Regions from separate parts of the Mycobacterium bourgelatii genome, predicted to be linked through region 2. Evidence: riboswitches for the same ligand, from Rfam matches in the RefSeq annotation. Region 2 holds a riboswitch; the other holds the start of a gene.
What was found. A riboswitch is a leader RNA that binds a small molecule or an ion and turns the genes downstream of it on or off. The one in region 2 is predicted to bind S-adenosylmethionine.
Positions count from the first base shown of each region.

Region 1: linked by a shared signal. The riboswitch ahead of G6N68_RS04270 (bifunctional o-acetylhomoserine/o-acetylserine sulfhydrylase) and the one ahead of G6N68_RS30865 (hypothetical protein) in region 2 are both predicted to bind S-adenosylmethionine.

Region 1 covers NZ_BLKZ01000001.1:946,015-950,429, forward strand. The annotation lists gene metX (homoserine O-acetyltransferase MetX) at 1-593, opposite strand, end outside; gene G6N68_RS04270 (bifunctional o-acetylhomoserine/o-acetylserine sulfhydrylase) at 603-1,961, opposite strand; SAM riboswitch class IV at 2,079-2,201, opposite strand; gene G6N68_RS04275 (NADP-dependent isocitrate dehydrogenase) at 2,349-3,584, shown strand; gene ephH (epoxide hydrolase EphH) at 3,603-4,403, opposite strand.
Region 2 covers NZ_BLKZ01000001.1:3,872,512-3,876,926, forward strand. The annotation lists gene G6N68_RS16795 (endonuclease/exonuclease/phosphatase family protein) at 1-542, opposite strand, end outside; gene G6N68_RS16800 (hypothetical protein) at 601-1,125, opposite strand; SAM riboswitch class IV at 1,474-1,585, shown strand; gene G6N68_RS30865 (hypothetical protein) at 1,937-2,200, shown strand; gene G6N68_RS16810 (hypothetical protein) at 2,277-2,756, shown strand; gene G6N68_RS16815 (hypothetical protein) at 2,763-3,170, opposite strand; gene G6N68_RS16820 (helix-turn-helix domain-containing protein) at 3,704-4,114, shown strand; gene G6N68_RS16825 (transposase) at 4,377-4,415, opposite strand, start outside.

The DNA.
Region 1 (4,415 bases), 2.9 Mb from region 2:
ATCTGCGTCGACTGGGTGCCGATCTGGTCGCCGGTGGCGCGCGCGCCCACCGCCAGCAGCAACCCGGCCCGCACCCGGTCCGGGTGGCCGACCATCCATTCCAACGCTCGGGCGCCGCCCATGGACCCGCCAACAACGGCGGCCACCTCGGTTATTCCCAACGCTTCCAGCGCGGCGATGTCCGCCTCGACCTGGTCGCGTACGGATATCAGCGGAAACCTTGAGCCATAAGGCTTTCCGTCGCGGGCGAGCGAACTGGGCCCGGTGGACCCGCGGCACCCGCCCAGCACGTTGGTGGCCAGGGCGCACCAGCGGTTGGTGTCGATCGGTGCGCCGGGGCCGGCGATGCCGTCCCACCACCCGGGCGTGGGATGACCCGGCCCGGCCGGTCCGGTGATGTGCGAGTCGCCGGTGAGGGCGTGCAGGACAACCACGACGTTGTCGCGGGTGGGCGACAGCTCACCCCAGCGCTGCACCGCGATGCTGACGTTGTCGAGAACGGCGCCGCTTTCCAGGCGCAGTGAGCCGATGTCGACGACGCCGATCTCGCCTTCGGCGGGCAGCGCTTGGGTGGGCACGTCGGAGATTGTCACGTCAGTTCCTCAGAAGGCCGCCACGGACTGCGCGTCGCCGCTGACTTTGCTCGCCTTTGCGGCGGCGGCGAAGCCCAACTCCAGGTCGGCCAGGATGTCGTCGATCCCTTCCAGGCCGACGGCCAGCCGCACCAAGCCCGGGCTGACGCCGGTGGCCAGCTGCTCGGCCGGGCTCAGCTGGGCGTGGGTGGTCGACGCCGGGTGGATGACCAGCGAGCGCACATCGCCGATGTTGGCGACGTGACTGTGCAGCTGCAGCGCGTCCACGAAGGCCTTGCCGGCCTCGACGCCGCCGGCCAGTTCGAACGCCAGCACGGCGCCGGTTCCCTTGGGCGCCAGCTTCTTTCCGAGTTCGTACCACGGCGAGCTGGGCAGGCCGGCGTAGTTGACCGACACCACGTCGTCGTGGCCCTCCAAGTACTCGGCGACGCGAAGAGCGTTGGCGACGTGGCGTTCAACCCGCAGGCTCAACGTCTCCAGACCCTGTGCCACCAGGAACGCGTTGAACGGCGATGCCGCCGAGCCGAGGTCGCGCAGCAGCTGCACGCGGGCCTTGAGGGCGAACGCGGGCGGTCCCAGCTCGGCGAACACCACGCCGTGGTAGCTGGGGTCCGGGGTGGTGAAGCCGGGGAACTTACCGTTCGTCCAGTCGAAGGTGCCGCCGTCGACAACGACACCGGCGATTGCCGAGCCGTGCCCGCCCAGGTACTTGGTGGCCGAGTGCACCACGATGTCGGCGCCTTGCGCCAACGGCTGGATCAGATACGGCGTGGCGATGGTGTTGTCGACGATCAGCGGCACCCCGTTGCTGTGCGCGACTTCAGAGACGGCCGGCGTGTTCAGCACGTCGATCTTGGGGTTGGAGATGGTCTCGCCGAAGAACGCCTTGGTGTTCGGGCGTACCGCCGCTTGCCACGAGTCCAGGTCGTCGGGGTCCTCGACGAAGCTGACTTCGATGCCGAGCTTGGGCAGCGAGTAGTGGAACAGGTTGTACGTCCCGCCGTAGAGCCGCGGGCTGGACACGATGTGGTCGCCCGCGGCGGCCAGGTTCAAGATGGCGAACGTCTCGGCGGCCTGCCCGGAGGACAGGAACAACGCGGCCACCCCGCCCTCGAGCGCGGCGATGCGCTGCTCGACGACATCCGTGGTCGGGTTGCCGATCCGGGTGTAGATGTTGCCCGGCTCCGCCAGCCCGAACAGCGCGGCGGCGTGCGCGACGTTGTCGAAGGTGTACGACGTGGTCTGGTAGATGGGCAGGGCCCGCGCATTGGTGGTCGGATCCGGTCGTTGACCTGCGTGGATCTGCTTGGTTTCGAACGACCAATGCGCGGTCGGATCGGTGTCGGGGTTATTGCTCTCACTGCTCATGAAAAGGCACTTTCTACGCGAAGGAACCGATGGTGGGCAGGACCGCACGAGGTGCGGGAGGGGGAGAAAGTGTGCACATCACGCCGCCCTGTTCTAAGTCAGGGGCCCGTCATGGCGGACCCGCGCTTGCCGTGTAGCCCTTGGGTGTGGCTACTCAACCTGGTCATCACCCGGGGCACCCCACCGCGGTTGGAGGGTTGCCGGCCAGCAAGCCGGGGCTTAACGCTGGCGCTCATGACCGATCTGAAGCCTATCGCATGGCGGCTGGTCGGTGCCAATTCGAGGGCCGAGCGGCCCGGTAAGCGCTAGTACGCTGGCCTTACGAGCAAATCTCAAGCAGGGGAGGGACTGGAGGCTGCGACCAAGATGTCCAAAAAGATGTCCAAGATGTCCAACCCAGCCAAGATCAAAGTCAAGGGCACGGTTGTCGAGCTCGACGGCGACGAGATGACGCGAGTCATCTGGAAGCTGATCAAGGACATGCTGATCCTGCCCCATCTGGACATCAACCTCGACTACTACGACCTGGGCATCGAGTTCCGTGACCGCGCCGACGACCAGGTGACCATCGACGCGGCGTACGCGATCAAGAAGCACGGCGTCGGCGTCAAGTGCGCGACCATCACCCCCGACGAAGCCCGGGTCCAGGAATTCAACCTGAAGAAAATGTGGTTGTCGCCCAACGGGACGATCCGAAACATCCTGGGCGGGACCATTTTCCGCGAGCCGATCGTAATTTCCAATGTGCCGCGGCTGGTCCCGGGATGGACCAAGCCAATCGTGATCGGCCGTCACGCATTCGGCGACCAGTACCGGGCGACGAACTTCAAGGTGGACAAACCCGGCACTGTCACACTGACTTTCACGCCGGCGGACGGCAGCGAGCCGATCGTGCACGAGGTGGTGTCCATTCCCGAGGACGGCGGGGTGGTCATGGGGATGTACAACTTCAAGCGGTCGATCCAGGACTTCGCGCGGGCGACGTTCTCCTACGGGCTGAACGCGAAATGGCCGGTGTACCTGTCGACGAAGAACACCATCCTCAAGTCCTACGACGGCATGTTCAAAGACGAGTTCCAACGCATCTACGACGAGGAGTTCAAGGAGCGGTTCGAGGAGGCCGGGCTGACCTACGAGCACCGCCTCATCGACGACATGGTCGCCGCGTGCCTGAAGTGGGAGGGCGGGTACGTCTGGGCCTGCAAGAACTACGACGGCGACGTCCAGTCGGACACCGTCGCACAGGGTTACGGCTCATTGGGGTTGATGACTTCGGTGTTGATGACGGCCGACGGCCGGACGGTAGAGGCCGAAGCCGCCCACGGCACCGTGACCCGCCATTACCGCCAGTACCAGGCCGGCCAGCCCACCTCCACCAACCCGATCGCCTCGATCTTCGCCTGGACGCGGGGGCTGGCGCACCGCGGCAAGCTGGACGACACCCCCGAGGTCGTCGAGTTCGCTCAGACCCTGGAACAGGTGGTCATCGGCACGGTGGAGAGCGGCAAGATGACCAAGGACCTCGCGATTCTGATCGGCCCGGACCAGGACTGGCTGCACACCGAAGAATTCATGCAAGCCATCTCGGACAATCTGGAAAAGGCGCTGGCTAACCGAACGTAGGCGCGGCGCGGCCGTCAGCTAGCTGGCGGGCGGTTCGATGGCTTCGGCGCCGTGCTCTACCAAGTCGTCGAGGAAGTCGAGGATCACCTCGGTGACGCGGCCGGGTGCCTCGTACATCGGCACGTGCCCGACGTTGTCGAGTTCGACGACGCGGTGGTCGTCGGGCAGGTGGTTGGTGAAGTGGCGGCTGAACCTCGGCGCGGGAATGACCCGATCCTTCTCGCAAATGACCAATTGCGCCGGGACGGCGTTCTCGGCCAGCTCCTGCAGGCCGGGTGCCATCAGCGCCTTGACCAGCAGCTGGAAGTACGCCGGGCAGTGGGCGACGTCATCGATGATGCCGCGCAGTTCACGTTCGCCGACCCCGTCGGGCGACGCGCTGATCGCGTAGGTGGCCAGCGGGCGGCTGAACGGCAGGCTCAGCACGCGTGCCCCCAACAACCAGGCCAGGATCATCAGCGGGATGCCCAGGACAAACTTGGCGATCACCTCGAACTTGGCCGGAGTCCAGCGGTGCCAACCCCCTGCCGGCGCGATGCCGATGACGCTGCGCGCCCGGCCGCGCCGCTCGAGTTCGAACGCGACCCAGCCGCCCAAGGAGTTGCCGACGATGTGGGCCGTCGGCCAACCAAGCTCGTCCATTTGGCGTTCGACGTGGTCGGCCAGCACCGAGGAGGACAGGAAGTGGGTACCCGCACGTGGTCCGCCGTTGTGGCCGGCCATGGTGGGGGCGAAAACCTCGTAGCGGCCGGTCTCGGCCAGCTGCTGGGCCACGACCTCCCACACCGACTGGGAGAGCAGGAATGGGTGCAGCAGCAGGACTGGTTCACG
Region 2 (4,415 bases):
ACAAGCTCGCCAGACCCTTGAAGCGCATCCGTAACGCTAGAGAAAATCGTGCTCGCAGTTTCGGAATCCAATTCTATTTCCATCATGCGAAAAGGGAGCAAATGAAGCGTGGTAGTGCTGATTATGTTTCCATTTACACTAACCGAACATGTGCTGTACCCCTTGTCGTGGCTTTGCACACTTCGACCTTCTAGGTTAAATATTTTGTGGGGGTTATGGAACTTTCCAGTCCGATGTGCTGACAGTGGAAACCGGGATATGATCCCGTTGCCAAGCTGTTTGCTTTGGTCCATATGCGACCTGGATGTGGCATCATAACAAGCGTCAACATATCCAAGCCGACTCGCCATGTACGCGATCTGATTGCTTTGATCCGTGCCTTCAACTTCTTGTAATGCAATTATGTCCGGATCTGATTGCTTCAGCCATTTAACAATGTGTTCTAATCCGTCGCGCGTATACGATCCAGACCTTGCTGGATCCCGCCCCTCTTCGAGCAGTCTTCCCCCACCGATATTCCACGTAATCGTCTTCAAGTTCACCCAGTGATCCTAACCATTTACTTTGTAGGGGCAATGGACACGTCGCGCATTAAAGCGATCAATCCCCTTTGGCGCAACCGAATGCTTCACGGCACCAAGCGAAGATGTTCCAGCGGCATGTCCACCAGCCTTGTCTCATAAGGCGATCGTAATCCGTTTCGTCCATGATCCGAACATGCATTTCCTTGCCGAGCGCGTAGTGCATGGCGACTCGGTAGTGGCCATTAACGACATATAGCTGGCCGTTCTCATCACGCCAGAGACTGATCTCATAGTTCTCCCGGAGCTCTTCTTTACCACTCGTCACCTTATCGATGGTCTTCGCCTCAAGTATTTCTAGGGACGCTTGAAAGGACGTGCCACAAGGCAGGGTTTCGACCGGTAGCTTGTTCCATTTCTTGTCTGGCAGGCGACGTGCGCGTTCGACCACCAAGTAGTTGCCTGGGTCGTAATGCATGCCGTAGTTCTCAGACCTCACGTAGCCTTCGGGGGCGTACTTGGCCTCGCCACTGACGGCGGGGACGGTTGAGGCGACCTCATCACGATGGCCTGTGGCATCGATAGATTTTTCGTTGTCGTTCAAATTCATTCCCTGGCGAAAGACTGATACTGGCGGTTAAAGAATAGCCTTTTCATCGGGTTTCGATTGATGTCGGCGGCGCGCCGTATTGCGTCCGAAGAGTTCGTTCAACGGCTTCATGGCCTACCCCGGCCGACTTCGATGTGCTCCGGAAGAAGCAACGGCCGGCATGCTGATTCGGCCTGTAAGGAGCGGTGCGATAGAAACTGGGCGCCACTTCCCTATCGGTGGCAACAGTGCACCTTCCGATCGACGTGAGCAGGCTTCGAAGCGCCACTGGTGCAACGGATCAACACATCTAGACCGTCTACTCTGCCGATTTCGTCGGTGCCGGTCGCTATACTGAGCAAAGCTCACGAGTGGATGGCTGTTCGGGTACCTGGCCCGCCATCCCGGCAACCGCGCCTCCATCGCACGGTGCCCCAGGGGAAGAGCTGGCACGCAAAGCGTGCAAGCGGTGGACGTCCGAGGGTGGCGTTGCCAGAAATGGCCAGAAATGACCGAACGGCAGTTGAGCGCAACGGACGCGGCGGTGCGCGAACGTATTACCGAGTTGTCCGTGCATATTCCCTGCGGCAAGTTGCGAGGTCGGGTGAAAGGCCGGTGGCAATCCTGCCCCGACGAGGACTCTCCCGAGAGATGGGAAGGTTGCGACGTTTCACGCGCATGCGACCTTTGCATCGTGTGCTTCAGGGGGACGGCGGGTGGAGTCTCACGTTGGGCGTGGTTGGGCTGCGAGGACTGCCGAGCGATTAACGCAGCACTCGAGCAGATGTGGGGCTTTCGACCGTTGGCACTGGGCCGACATAGCCTGATGAATGGTATCGGCGTCCGCGGCGGCGCACCGCCCGAAGTCGTCGAGCAGCACACTGCCCAGCTTGCAGCATTCGCCAGAAGCCGAGGCGGGCTACGGGATTGGTATCACCGGGAGTACCCGAGGCTGGCCGCCGAGTTCGACCCTCTCGCAGATATTCCACTGCGGGTGTGGCAGCAGAAGTGGCCACCGGGGCGCCGCGCGTCCGCAGACGCGATTTCCCGATTTCTGGGACGCGAGCTGCCGTTGCGGCCGCCTAAGTGAGCGTGTGTGCTACTGCGGTCCGCGGTAACAACCCACGCGGCATTTTGAAGAATCGATGATCCGCTAGAGTTCCGGCTTGCGCCGCCTGAAGGAGTTGCGGCGGGCACCGGCGAAGCTAACCATCCCGTTCCCGACACCGCCGAACGACATGACGTACTTCGGCGGTGTACCGCGCGGCGGAGGGCATGAGCATGTCGAATACGCTGTAGCGTCACGTCTCGTCGCCAACGACAACTGGTTCCAACGTCTCGTGGGATCAGCGACGATGCTGCCAACGAAGCCACCCAGGGTCGACTGTTTCCCCACCGCCGAAATGTTCGGCAACGGAGGGTACGGACCGACGTCGTTAGTCGATGCTGGCGCCCCTGACTCCCGCGCCGCAGCAAAACGCAACACCCAGCCCATCCAGCATGATCATGAAATGCGGTCGCAGCCCGGTGATCCCAGAACTGGCACCACCATCCGCAACACGTCGCCGTCACGAAACAACTTCTTTACAATCCCCCGAGTGCTGCAGGCGATTCGCCAGAGGCGGTTTTCTAGGAGTGAGATCTGAGCCGTTCTAGCTCATACCAGACCAATAATCTTCAACGGCCCTCCGCAACTGCTGCATGTCCCGCTCGTACTCGAGTTGTGTGTCGCACCACAAGAGCATCCACATCGCATTGCACACCTTGGTACCCCGCTTGAGTTCAACCAGCAGGTCAAAGGCGAACTCCTCTAGTTCCGGATCATCAAGTCCGAGTTCGAATTTCTCGACTCCGCCGTTGTCTCCGTAGTGGACCTTAATCCATTTCCACAACAACCAGTAAGCCGCTTCTGGTCGGCCAAGCGGAAAATCCGGCTTAGATAAACTTTGCTGGAGCTCCCGGCAGAGCGCCTCCGTCAATACCGCTCGTTCATGAAAGCGTCGAATTGCCGCTTGATACCTATTCAAGTCTGCCACCCGTCGCATGTTGTCCTCACCCACTCTTCTCGATCTTAGGTCGCCTCGCCGACAGTCCGGTTGGCTGCTTAAGGCGAGCGATAGCGAAACCACCACAGCCACTCAGCCCGCCAGCGTTGATTGGGCGTTTGGTGAACCGGCCCGGTGGGTTCGGAGACTTTCTGATCTGATACCCAGCTGTCGGTTCCGGTCGAAAAGTGAGCAGGTAGTTCCGGGGTGGTTTCTAGGGGCGTCGCAACACTTCCCTAGGTTTCTGGAGGTTGCGTTGTCAACGTCTCGTCGTGTGAAAGAAGGGTCCTGGCCGGCGTCCACAGTCGGCCAAACGTCAGCGGTTTGTGGAGTTGCGGGCTCGGGGCTGGTCCGTCTCGGCAGCCGGCCGTGAAGTTGAGGTCTCGCGGACCTCAGCAAATAATTGGGCGCGGGGATATAAAACCTACCGGCGTGGCGAAGCGGTCGGCTTCGTGCCAGCATTGGATCGTTTGGCAGTGCGCCAAATTAGTGATCGCTACCTGTCGGAGGATGAGCGGATCGCCATCGCCGATCTGCGCCGCACCGGCATGAGTATTCGGGGGATCGCCGCCATTGTGGGCAGGGCCCCGTCGACCATATCCAGAGAATTGCGCCGCAACAGCCGCCGCGGAGGCCAGTATCGGCCGTTTGAGGCCCACCGCTGGGCGGTCCAACGTAGAGCCCGCCGTCACCAACGGCGAATCGACAAGAGCCCCGCCTTATGCGAACTGATCGCAGAACTTCCCGCACAACGGTGGAGCCCGCAACAAATCGCTCGGCACCTACGACGCGAATACCCACAGGATCGACGGATGTGGTTGTGCCACGAAAGCATCTATCAGGCTGTCTACCAACCGCATTCGCGGCTGATCCGGCCACCCCAGGTCAGGTCGCCACATCGCGGCCCACTGCGGGTCGCGTCCACGAAAGTGGTGTACGAGTCGGGGCTTAGGGACTGAGGCCGCCACCCCAACGGTTCGGCGGCGCTCTAGCTTTCGCGCTGGTAGTCAAGGTTGACGTTGGGCGTGGTTGATCAGCCGGGCTGATGCTCGGCTTGTGGCGCGATGAACGGTGTGTCGTTGTTGGTTGGTGGGCCGTCGTGTTCCGGCAGGCTGATTAGGCGCCGTGAGCGGCAGGCTTTCGTGTGCGCCGTGATGGCGGCCCAGGGCGAGCGGGCGGCAAGCTAGGTTTCGCCGTCGTGCGGCATAGCTACCGTGGCCGTCACCGTTCGCCGCTGAGCCTTCCTTGACGATAGCGCTG